Regions from separate parts of the Psychrobacillus sp. NPDC093180 genome, predicted to be linked through region 4. Evidence: riboswitches for the same ligand, from Rfam matches in the RefSeq annotation. Region 4 holds a riboswitch; each other region holds the start of a gene.
What was found. A riboswitch is a leader RNA that binds a small molecule or an ion and turns the genes downstream of it on or off. The one in region 4 is predicted to bind S-adenosylmethionine.
Positions count from the first base shown of each region.

Region 1: another riboswitch for S-adenosylmethionine. It lies ahead of metK (methionine adenosyltransferase); the one in region 4 lies ahead of ACIP9W_RS10310 (methionine ABC transporter ATP-binding protein).
Region 2: another riboswitch for S-adenosylmethionine. It lies ahead of ACIP9W_RS06140 (methionine biosynthesis PLP-dependent protein); the one in region 4 lies ahead of ACIP9W_RS10310 (methionine ABC transporter ATP-binding protein).
Region 3: another riboswitch for S-adenosylmethionine. It lies ahead of ACIP9W_RS07525 (MetQ/NlpA family ABC transporter substrate-binding protein); the one in region 4 lies ahead of ACIP9W_RS10310 (methionine ABC transporter ATP-binding protein).

Region 1 is NZ_JBIVOJ010000001.1:19,032-22,178, reverse strand. It holds gene metK (methionine adenosyltransferase) at 587-1,783, opposite strand; SAM riboswitch class I at 1,984-2,101, opposite strand; gene pckA (phosphoenolpyruvate carboxykinase (ATP)) at 2,292-3,147, shown strand, end outside.
Region 2 is NZ_JBIVOJ010000003.1:133,433-136,579, forward strand. It holds gene metC (cystathionine beta-lyase) at 1-519, opposite strand, end outside; gene ACIP9W_RS06140 (methionine biosynthesis PLP-dependent protein) at 516-1,637, opposite strand; SAM riboswitch class I at 1,721-1,827, opposite strand; gene ACIP9W_RS06145 (M20 metallopeptidase family protein) at 1,993-3,147, shown strand, end outside.
Region 3 is NZ_JBIVOJ010000004.1:82,548-85,694, reverse strand. It holds gene ACIP9W_RS07535 (pyridoxal phosphate-dependent aminotransferase) at 1-193, shown strand, start outside; gene ACIP9W_RS07530 (PPC domain-containing DNA-binding protein) at 641-1,147, opposite strand; SAM riboswitch class I at 1,297-1,410, shown strand; gene ACIP9W_RS07525 (MetQ/NlpA family ABC transporter substrate-binding protein) at 1,507-2,325, shown strand; gene ACIP9W_RS07520 (methionine ABC transporter ATP-binding protein) at 2,383-3,147, shown strand, end outside.
Region 4 is NZ_JBIVOJ010000006.1:52,333-55,479, forward strand. It holds gene ACIP9W_RS10305 (methionine ABC transporter permease) at 1-245, opposite strand, end outside; gene ACIP9W_RS10310 (methionine ABC transporter ATP-binding protein) at 238-1,263, opposite strand; SAM riboswitch class I at 1,353-1,457, opposite strand; gene ACIP9W_RS10315 (thioredoxin family protein) at 1,499-1,819, opposite strand; gene ACIP9W_RS10320 (toprim domain-containing protein) at 1,831-2,181, opposite strand; gene gcvH (glycine cleavage system protein GcvH) at 2,258-2,638, opposite strand; gene ACIP9W_RS10330 (arsenate reductase family protein) at 2,714-3,076, opposite strand.

The sequences.
Region 1 (3,147 bases), on a different contig from region 4:
GTGACCGCCTGGATTTAGCACGGCTACGCTTCGCTTCGTCGCGAGCGACTGCAGGGTCCGTCTACCTCGCTTCCCCGCAGGAGTCTCGCGCCCGCACTAATTCCCTCCAATTATGTAGTGGCAGAATAAGTATCTCCAAAAAATGGCTAAGGGCGATCAAAAACGGTCGAAAGCAACCAAACGAATGTTAAGGGCAACTAGTTGCAGTCTTACAACAGCCAAATGACCCCTGAAAGCGACCAATTTCCCTAAAACAAGTTAACTTGGATTGAGAAGGCAATAATAATAGAGCACTAACTGGGATTATTTTCCATAAATCTTCCACTTGCTTGGCTTTGTCGCGTTCATAGCTTATTATGTCGCGTCACGCCATTTACTGGAATTTATCAGTTGCAAATATCTTCTAACTTTCCGTGTTGAATCAACTCACTACCGCGAAGTTTCCCTATACCACGATCGATTTAAAACATGCCAATCCTTATGCGACTTGATTCAAATTATCCACATATCTAAATCCTTTATGGTTTCCTAACCAATAAAAAAGCGATACTTCCCTAAATAACAAGGAAAGTATCGCTTTTATCAATTATAGACCAGCTTTTTCTTTTAAAGCATCTGCTTTATCTGTTTTTTCCCATGGTGCATCGATGTCTGTACGACCGAAGTGACCATAAGCAGCAGTTTGTTTGTAGATTGGACGACGAAGGTCTAGCATTTTAATAATTCCTGCAGGACGAAGGTCGAATAATTCACGAATATATGCTACTAATTGTGCCTCTTCTACTTTTCCTGTTCCAAATGTATCGACAGCAATAGATACAGGCTGTGCTACACCAATCGCATAAGCTAATTGAACTTCACAACGATCTGCAAGTCCTGCAGCGACAACATTTTTTGCAACATAGCGAGCAGCATATGCAGCAGAACGGTCTACTTTCGTCGGATCTTTACCAGAGAAAGCACCACCGCCGTGACGAGCATATCCACCGTACGTATCAACAATAATTTTACGACCTGTTAAACCAGCATCCCCTTGAGGACCACCGATTACAAAACGACCAGTTGGGTTGATAAAGTATTTTGTATTTTCATCGATTAAATGAGCAGGAACAATTGGATTGATCACTACTTCTTTTAAATCTTTTTGAATTTGTTCTAACGTTACTTCTGGATGATGTTGAGTAGAAATAACAATCGTGTCGATACGAACTGGATTATTATTTTCATCATATTCCACTGTCACTTGCGTTTTACCATCTGGGCGTAAATAGTCTAATGTGTCATCTTTACGCACTTCTGCTAAACGACGTGACAACTTGTGCGCTAAACTGATTGGAAGTGGCATAAGTTCCGGTGTTTCGTTACATGCATAACCAAACATAAGACCTTGGTCCCCTGCTCCAATTGCTTCGATATCTGAATCAGTCATTGATCCTTCACGAGCTTCTAACGCTTGGTCAACACCCATTGCAATATCAACTGACTGCTCGTCAATTGCAGTCAACACTGCAGAAGTTTCTGAGTCAAATCCGTATTTTGCACGAGTATAACCTATTTCTTTAATAGTAGAACGTACTACTTTTGGGATATCTACATAAGTAGACGTTGTAATTTCTCCTGCAACTAAAACAAGTCCAGTTGTTACACTTGTTTCACAAGCAACACGTGCATTTGGATCTTCTGTTAAAATTGCATCTAAAATAGCATCCGAAATTTGGTCACAAATTTTATCTGGATGCCCTTCTGTAACTGATTCCGATGTAAATAATCGGCGTTGTGTCATAGAATATTCCTCCTATATCCTGCGAGATTTCTCTCAAGAATTGATACGGTACTCATTCCCATGTCAAGCCATTTCAAATGGATTAAACTTGAAGCCGTTTCGGACTTGGCACACAAGGATAAAGGGCGATGTAATATAAAAAAGCCTTTCACTCACGTAATTTACATGAGGAAAGGCATTCATTTCATAAGCACCTTTCACTCTTATCAATCAAGGAATCACACCTTGTCTCAGGTTGGGCACCTTTGTAATACTAGAAAAAATTACAGGTTGCCGGGTTTCATAGGGCCTGACCCCTCCACCAGCTCGGGATAAGAGTATCCGTTCAATTTATCATCATACGGAAACACCAGACAAAAGTCAACAAAAAATACCGTAATTATTTAAAATGAAAATAAACATCCAATTAGTGTAGACTATTAAGTTAAATGTGTTATACTAATTCACATATCAAGTAAATACTCCTCCAAACAAGGAGGAAAAACGAAAAAAGGATGGTAAATACAATATGAATTCAATCGATACGGTGAGTGAACTGAACGAATTGCTAGCTGGAAATAATATTAGCGTACAATTATCAGTGCCGCAACTTGTGGAAAAAGCAACTTGTAGAGGAGAAGCTGTTTTAACCTCAACAGGTGCTGTAAAAGCAGAAACAGGTAAATACACAGGCCGTTCCCCAGAAGATAAGTATATCGTAGAAGAGCCTATCTCTAAAGACAAAATCGATTGGGGTTCCGTAAACCAACCTATCTCTCCAGAAATTTTTGAAGCACTATATAAAAAAGTAACGAACTACTTAAAAGAACAAGAAGAATTATTCGTATTTAAAGGATTTGCAGGAGCAGATAAAGAATCTCGTCTTGGCATCCAAGTGATCAATGAATTTGCATGGCATAATTTATTTGCCCACCAATTATTTATCCGTCCTACCGAAGAAGAGCTTGTAAATCATCAAGCAGATTTCACAATTGTAAGCGCACCTAACTTCAAAGCAGATCCAGCGATTGATGGAACAAAATCAGAAACATTCATCATCGTTTCTATGGAAAAACGTATTGTATTAATCGGTGGAACTGAATATGCAGGTGAAATGAAAAAATCTATCTTCTCTATTATGAACTATTTGTTGCCAGAACAAAACATTTTTCCTATGCATTGTTCAGCAAATGTTGGAGAAGCTGGGGATGTTGCATTATTCTTCGGTTTATCTGGAACAGGGAAAACAACACTTTCTGCAGATGCAGGGCGTAAATTAATCGGTGATGATGAGCACGGTTGGTCAGATAATGGCGTGTTTAATATCGAAGGTGGCTGCTATGCAAAATGTATCGACCTTACTCGTGAAAACGAACCGCAAATCT
Region 2 (3,147 bases), on a different contig from region 4:
CAAACAATCATTAGCTTTTGCCAGTGCAACAATTGCCTCGATATCCGTTATTCCTAATCTTGGGTTTGCAGGTGTTTCGATATAAAGTACTCTTGTATTTGGACGTATCGCTTTTTCAACTTCTTCAGCCTTCGTAAAGTCTACAAATGTATGGTCGATTCCGAATCTCGGTAAAACTTCCGTTACGAAACGATAGGTTCCGCCATATACTTCTTCCGTTACAACAAGATGGTCCCCTGAGGATAGCAGCATTAAAGCTGAGGAAATTGCCGCTATGCCGGAAGCAAAAGCAAAACCTCTTGTGCCGCCCTCTAATTCAGCTATCGTTTTTTCTAGCGCGTCTCTTGTCGGGTTGCCAGATCTACTATAGTCGTATGGTCCAAAGCTATCAAAGCTTTCTTGATGGAAAGTAGAGGATGCATAGATGGGTACATTGACTGCCCCAGTTTTTTGCTCGTAATTCCCACGAGTGGAAGCGGTAATTAAGCTAGTTTCTAAACTTTCTTTCACGTTACTCATGAATGAATCACATCCCGTTCTAATTTTGCAAAAACCTGTTTCAAATCTGCGATTAAGTCTTCCGCCTCCTCAACGCCAACAGAGAAGCGTAACAAACTATTATCGACACCTCGAGCAATTCGCTCTTCCTCTGGAATATCCGCATGGGTTTGGGTAGTAGGATAGGTGATAAAGCTTTCGACACCGCCTAAACTTTCTGCAAAAACGATCAATTGAAGGTTTTCTAAGAAAGGTCCAACCCATTCACTTTTTTGTAAGCGGAAAGAGAGCATACCTCCAACTCCAGGATATAGCACGTCTTTAACAACACTTTCATTTTGTAAAAACGCCACGATTTTTTTTGCATTCGCATCATGTTGGTTCATGCGTAAGTGTAATGTTTTCAATCCTCGTATCAATAACCAACTATCGAAAGGGGAAAGTACGGCTCCTGAAGCGTTATGATTCTCCACTAATTTTTTGCTTAGTGCTTCCCCTTTAGAGACAACGAGCCCAGCAAGGACATCATTATGTCCACCGATATATTTCGTTCCGCTGTGCATAACAATATCTGCACCTAGCTCAATCGGACGCTGTAAATAAGGAGTTAAGAACGTGTTATCCACAATAAGTAGTAATTGATATTTTTTTGCTAAAACACTGTATTGTGCTATATCAAATTCTTGCATGAGTGGATTTGTTGGTGTTTCGATAAACAGTGCCTTTGTGTTTTCCGTGATTAATGCTTCTACTTCCTCGATGGATTCAAATTTAGCGTAGGAAGTACGAATGTTGTAGGAATCCGCGTATTGATTGAATAAACGATATGTTCCACCGTAAAGATCTTGCGGTGCAATGATTTCATCACCGGAACGGAAAAGTGACAAGATTAATTGGATAGCTGCCATACCGGAGCTACAGGCAAAACCTGCATCGCCGCCTTCTAACTTCGCAATTCCTTCTTCTAAAATCGTACGAGTTGGATTTTTTGTACGCGTGTAGTCGTAACCAGTGGATTTCCCAACTCCTGCGTGTATATAAGCTGTTGATAAATGAATAGGTGGGTTAACGGCCCCGGTTCGTGGATCACTATGATTTCCTAGTTGTACTAATTCGGTTTCTAAACCTTTTTTTGTCATTAATAATCATCCTCTACAAATAAAGTAAAATAAAAAGAGGATTCCCTATAAGAAGAGAATCCTCAAAAAAATTGAAGTTAGTCTTCTTATCTTCTAGGCGATCGCCGCCTATTGGAGTTAGCACCATACCTAAACTTGGCTGGTTGCTGAGACATCTTCGGGCCAATCCCTCCGTCTCTCTGGATAAGAAATAAAATATGAAATTTTCTAAAATCTTTATGTAGGTAATGGTATCATGAAGAAGAAATAAAAACAAGAAGCATTTTAAAATGGTAAATCTTCAGTTGAAAAATTAACTGAAAAAATATATAATCCTATTTGTTTAGTAAGAATTAAAAAGAATGGGGGAAGGAACATGAAATCATCTACGTTAGAAAATGAAATACAATCTATTTTTTCCGAAATAGATAGTAACTTCGAAGAAATTGTCAGTTGGAGAAGATATTTGCACCAGCATCCGGAGTTATCTTTTGAGGAAACGGAGACTGCCAAGTATATTGCACAGAAACTAGAAGACTTCGGATTAGAAGTGAAAAAGAATATTGGTGGGAATGGCCTTGTAGGAATTTTAACGGGGGCACAGCCAGGGAAAACAATTGCTCTAAGAGCAGACTTTGATGCCTTGCCAATTGTAGATGAGAAAGATGTACCTTATAAATCATTGAACCCTGGTGTTATGCATGCATGTGGCCATGATGGACATACGACTGCGTTATTGGGTACTGCACAAGTATTAAGCAAACACCTAGATAAAGTGAAGGGGAAAGTTATTTTCATATTCCAACCAGCGGAAGAAAAGCCACCAGGCGGTGCGAAGTTCATGATTGAAGAAAACGTGCTTGATGGTGTCGATTATGTATTTGCTGCTCATCTCGATTCAAAAGTACCGGTTGGTAAAGTAGCAGTAGGAGAAGGCTACAAAATGGCAGCTGTTGATAAGTTTGAAATCAAAATTCAAGGACTTGGTGGACATGGAGCAAGACCTCAGGATTCCGTTGATTCAATCGTCATTGGTAGTGAAATCGTTAATTCCCTACAAAAAATTGTAAGTCGCAGAATAAACCCTTTAGAATCTGCAGTAGTCACAATTGGTGTTTTCCATGCAGGCAGTGCTTTTAATATTATTGCAGATACGGCTAAGCTGGAAGGGACTGTCCGAACGTTTAGTGAATCTGTAAGAAAACAAGTAAGAGAGGAAATCTATTCCATTGTAAAAGGAATAACAGAAGGATTTCATGCGAGTGCCGAAATCGATTATCTTCATGGTTATCCAGCATTATACAATCATCCGAAAGAAAGTGATTTAGTTCACCAGCTTTTGTCGGATGTATTCGGTGAGGAACAGGTGATAGATATTGAAACATCTATGGGAGCAGAGGATTTCTCTTATTTCTTATTAGAAAAGCCGGGAACATATTTCAAAGTAGGCTCTAACAATGAAGATGAAAACACACATTATCCACACCATCATCCAAAGTTCGACTTTGACGAGCGTGCTTTATTGAACATC
Region 3 (3,147 bases), on a different contig from region 4:
GTGGTTACCTGTTGCGAAAGGGTATTCGAGCGAAGAGTTCGCAGATTTATTACTCGCTAAAGCAGATGTAGCTGTTGCCGCTGGTAATGGATTTGGCACATTTGGCGAAGGCTACGTACGTGTGGGTCTGTTAGTTGATGAAGAAAGATTAGTAGAAGCTGTGGAACGAATTGCAAAACTAGAGTTGTTTTAAAAAATGAGGCTGTCTCGAAGGTATTACCTTTAGGACAGTCTTCTTGTTTGTTTTAGTGAGGAGTTTGGCTCGTTCTAAGGTGTTACTTTGTAAATGCGCAATGTTCGAGTTCATATACGCAACATTTTGGGCCATTTGCGCAACGTTTCCTTTCAAACGCGCAACAATATTCACCGTTTGCGCAACGTTCTAGAATGGGAGTAACAGTCATCGGCATCTCACTTCAAGTAAACTTGCTGTTCTGAGAATTAGTTGCTTTCATAAGGAATTTGGTTGCTCTCATGCTAATTTGGTTGCTTATAGACTAGAACAGATTGCTTTCAGTGATTGGTTCGTTGCCCTTTGCCAGTTATTGGATTAAAGTCAGTATAAAACTAGTTTTTAGCTGCGCTTCACTCAAAATAAAAAGGGTGACCCCAAAAAGTCATCTTGGAATCGCCCCATTCCTTACTTCTCTATTCTTTTCGGTTCCGTCGCATCTTTCTCTACCGGATAAAATTGATTGGCCCCTGTTTCTGAATCAAATTTACGTTGAAATTCCATCCCCGTAACTTCTGCAAGAACGAGATCCACTGTTATAACTGGATTTTTCCCCTTGATAAAATGACCTCCAAAAATATTTCCTTTTTGATCACACATTGTCCCGTGAAAATGAGTCTCGTATTCTCCTTCTCTCTTACAAATAACTCCCGTACCTTGTAAAAACTCGATTGGTCCTTCCTTTACTACAAGGTCATTATATCCAACGCCAATTATCGAGGCATCATTCGGAACTAAATACACAAACCCACTTTTTTGAAAGCTACCAAAACAGCTGATAATCGTTGCATATTCTATCTTATTTTCTGCACATAATTGTTCGATTCCTTCTAGCAGATCTGTTCCGTATACTAATCTCGCACCAATTGTTTTGCCGAGTTGTCCAGTTGCATAATTTACTCTAACTGCTGACATTTTTTCATCATCCTTGTATATTTATTTATTGATAATTACTTTAAACTATTTGGACTGAATATTTCAATTAGAAAAAATAAGTTGACTTTAGTAAATTGATGTAGTAAATTAATTCTCATGGAACTGATGAAAAATTTAATAGCTTACATCTCTTATCAAGAGTAGCTGAGGGACTGGCCCGATGAAGCTCGGCAACCATCTACATACTAGTTATGTAGAAAGGTGCTAAATCCTGCAAAACGTATTGTTTTGGAAGATAAGAGAGGACAAATACGTATTTTTATGTGCCTCTCTTTCTTTTGAAAGAGAGGCTTTTATATTTATTCAACATTCCTAATAATAATTAGGAGGAAGCAACAATGAAGAAATTTGGATTACTTTTAAGCGTACTATTAACTGGAGCACTTGCTGCGTGTGGCGATGATTCTAGTAGTGGAGATAAAGCGTTAGACGAAAAAAAATTAGTTATTGGTGTAACTGCTGGACCGCATGAACAGATCGTAGAAAAAGCAAAAGAAGTAGCTGCTAAAGATGGATTAGAAGTGGATATTAAAGTTTTTTCTGACTACATATTACCAAACACAGCTTTATCTGAGGGTGACTTAGATGCTAACAGTTACCAACACGAACCTTTCTTAAACACGTTTAACGAAGACCATGGCACGGACTTAGTACCGGTTGGAAAAACGATTTTAAACCCAATGGGCGTATATTCAGATAAATACAAGTCAATGGATGAACTTCCAGAGGGTGCAACTTTCGGATTACCAAATGACCCAACAAATGGCGCTCGTGCGTTATATATTTTAGAAGAAAATGGACTTATCAAAATTAAAGAAGACAAAAGAGAAACTGCCTCTATTTATGACCTAGAGGAAAATCCAAAAAACTTAAAATTTATTGAGCTAGAAGCTGCTCAAATTCCAAAGCAGTTAAGTGAAGTAGACGCTGCTGCCATCAATACAAATTTTGCACTAGATGCTGGGATCAATCCAAAAGAAGATTCTATTTTACTAGAGTCATCTAACTCTCCATATGTGAACTATGTGGTTGTCCGTGCGGAGAATAAAGATGACCCTACGATTCAAAAATTTGTGAAAGCTTATCAATCAGAAGAAGTAAAACAATTCATCGAAGAAGAATTTCAAGGATCTGTATTACCTAGCTGGGATGAGTAAAGAATTTGAGAACGTTACCGACTTCGGTAACGTTTTCTTTAGAAAGGAAGACATATAATGATCGTTTTAGAAAATATTTCAAAAGAATTCAATAGTAAAAACGGCAAAGTAAAGGCAGTAAATAATGTTAACATCCATGTAAAAAAAGGAGAAATTCATGGAGTTATTGGATATAGTGGTGCTGGTAAAAGTACACTTATTCGCTGTGTAAATTTACTTGAAAGACCAACAGAAGGCAAGGTTTATATTAATGGAGTAGAAACCACTTCCCTCCCCCTTCCCAAATTACGTGAAGCTCGCAATAAAATAGGAATGATCTTCCAAGGATTTAACCTACTAAAAACAGCTACTGTTTATGATAATATTGCGATTCCTCTTAAACTTCTTGGTTATAACAAAGCAGAAGTTCAAAATAGAGCAGAAAAATATCTAGAGATTGTTGGATTAACAGATAAACATAAAAATTATCCAAATCAGTTGTCTGGTGGTCAAAAGCAACGTGTTGCTATTGCAAGAGCACTTGCACAAGAACCAGAAATTCTATTAAGTGATGAAGCAACTAGCGCACTTGACCCAGAAACAACCGATTCTATTTTAGATCTACTTTTAAAAATTAATAAAGATCTAGGAATAACTATTTTGCTCATCACCCACGAGATGAATGTTATCCAAAAAATTTGTGATCATGTATATGTCATGGAAAACGGGCATGTTGTAGAACAAAATATTGCGATTCAATTATTTACAAAGCCTACACATTCTACAACTAAAAAGTTTTTAAGTACGATTAGTCAGCGCAATCTATCCCCTGCTTTAATTTCA
Region 4 (3,147 bases):
GGAATAAGCAAAATGATTAAAATAATAAAAGGGATAGATCTGAAAATATTAACTATAGCCCCTGTTAACCAATTCGCTAATTTATTTGCCCATGCTTGATGTGGACTTGTTAAAAATAATAGTAGCCCAAGTGCTAAACCAAAAATTGCAGTTAAGATAGTGGAAACTGCTGTCATATATAATGTCTCTAGTGCTGCTTCCCACATTTTAGGCCAATCAACATTCGGAAAAAGCGTATTAATCATTGTTGATCACCTCTGTACTTACTTTCTGTTCATGTATAAATCGTATTGCTTCATCGACGGCTAATGCGTCGCCATCTATTTGAAGAATTAATGTCCCAAATGCACCACTTTTTGTATGCGAAATATTTCCTTGCACGATATTTACTTCTAGCTCGAATTGTTTGATTAGCCTAGAAAGTATTGGTTGCTCTGTTTGTTCTCCTACAAAAGTGAGTTTGATTAACTTACCGTTTGGATATATATCCACTAAATTTTGTATCGTTTGCATTGTTTGCGTCGGTTCAGAAACTTGCGAAACAAATCGTTTTGTTATAGGTCGTTGTGGATTTTGGAAGACTTCTAGCACATCCCCTTCTTCTACAACTCGTCCACCTTCCATAACTGCCACTCGATTACAAATCTTTTGAATGACTTGCATTTCGTGAGTGATCAATACAATGGTTAAACCAAGTTTCTCGTTGATACTAACTAATAAATCTAAAATAGCGTCCGTTGTTTCTGGATCCAGTGCAGATGTCGCCTCATCACAGAGTAGAACTTCTGGACGATTTGCCAATGCACGAGCAATTCCTACACGCTGTTTCTGCCCGCCTGATAGTTGTGAAGGATAATAATTTCCTCTTCCCTCTAATCCCACAAGTTCAATCAATTCATTAACACGCGCTACTCGTTGATCCTTTGGAACCCCAGCAATTTCAAGCGGGAATGCAATATTTTCTGCAACTGTTCGGGACCATAACAGATTAAAATGTTGGAAAATCATACTTACCTTATGTCGAACTTGACGAAGCTTTTCCTCATTTATCGATGTAATTTCTTTTCCGTTCACAATAATTTGTCCAGCAGTTGGTTTCTCTAATCCATTTAGCAAACGGATCATTGTACTTTTTCCAGCACCACTATATCCAATAATGCCGAAAATTTCGCCTTGCTTTATATCAAGATTTACATCATCAACAGCAATTATCGTACCTAGTTTCGTTTTAAACTTCTTCGAAACATCTTTTAAACTTATCATGTAAATCTCACACCTTCCAATATTAAAAAATCCCTTCTGCAAAAGAGCAGAAGGGAAGTAAGTTATCCATCGAAAAGAACTTATCCATTCTCTCATTTCCCAAAGCGTTTGCTTTGTGTGATTTGGCACCATTTCATTTACATGACGGTTGCCGGGCTTCGTAGGGCACTTCCCTCCACCACTCTTAATAAGAGTAATACTATTTAATTGGTAAAGCTCAGTAAGAAGTATACTATCACATGATCGCTTGATCGTCAATATTTTTTATTGTTTCTAGCAGAAAAGGAACGGATTGAAAAGCATATATTTTTTTATATACGCGTCCCTTTTTGGCGATCAGTAAGCATGGGACGCTTTCTATTTCATATTCCATTGCCAGGCTTTCGAGGTAATTTATATTTGCTTGGCCTACTGGATTTGGCACTAATACGTCGATCACTTGCATCATCTTGCTTGCCACCATGCATGTACCGCACATCGGTGTATAAAGATAGAATAATGAAAGCTCGTTGTTATTTTTGTAATGCTCCCATTGTTCACGCGTCCATTCATTCACAAAACATCATCCTAAAGTAAAAATTCTTTTTTCACTTTAATATTAACACGTTTCAATATAGAAGCCAAAACTTTGAAAGGGGTATTTGCGACTTCACAATACATCGGATTTGTGTATAGATGAATTGCTTCTGGATATTCTTTTCGGACGATTGAACGTATTTGCTCACCTGATTTATCTGCATCTAAAAAAGCATAGATCGGCAAGTCATCATATGGGCTTAAGATTTCCTCTAGCTTTACATTGGAGATTGTACCATTTGTACAAATAATTTCTGGGGATTCATCAAGAAGTCGCAAAAGCTGAAGCTTATCCGACCTTCCTTCGACGAGAATTACTTTTTCACTAAATACATTAGCCAATTAGCTTCTCTCCCTAATCTTCATCGTTAACTCAGTATATGAAAAAAACGCCGACAATTAACCGGCGTTTTAATTATTATTCTGAAATTAATTCTTCATATTGGTCAGCAGTTAATAAACCATCGATTTCTGAAGCATTTGATGGCTCAACAACGATCATCCATGCATTTTCATACGGAGATTCGTTTACAAATTCAGGGCTATCTTCTAGCTCACTGTTCACTTCAACCACTTTTCCGCTAATTGGAGCATAAAGTTCTGAAACAGTTTTTACTGATTCCACACTACCGAATGGGTCTCCTGCTTTAATATCGTCTCCCACTTGTGGAAGCTCGACAAACACGATATCCCCAAGCTCAGATTGCGCAAAATGAGTAATACCGATACGTGCATTTCCACCTTCTGTTTTTACCCATTCATGTTCTTCTGAGTATTTCAAATCTTTTGGTGTGCTCATAAATTATACCCCTCTCAAATAAGTTATATATTCATCTATAATATTCACACATTTTTATAGTAAAAACAAGCTACTTTAGTTGTTTGACCAAATTTGTTCAAACTCTTCTTCTTTAAAACCAAGCGTCAACTGCTTACCATCAAAAACAAGTGGTCGTTTCACAAGCATCCCATCGAATACTAGCGTTTCGATTTGTTCTGCCTCTGTCATATTCGGTAACTTTTCCTTTAATTGTAACTCTCTATATTTTGTACCACTCGTATTAAAAAGTTTCTTTAATTCGATATTCGTTTTTTCTAGTATTTCTTTTACTAATTCTTTTGTGGGAGGGTCCTCCACAATGTGATGATATGTAAATTCTACATCTTTGTCCTTCAACCACTTACTCGCTTTATTACATGAACTACATTTAGGATAACCAAAAAATTGTATTGTCATTACTTCTCACCTTTTTTCTTTTTATCATATCAAAAAAAACGATGAACCGCACTTTGCGTCCATCGTTTTTT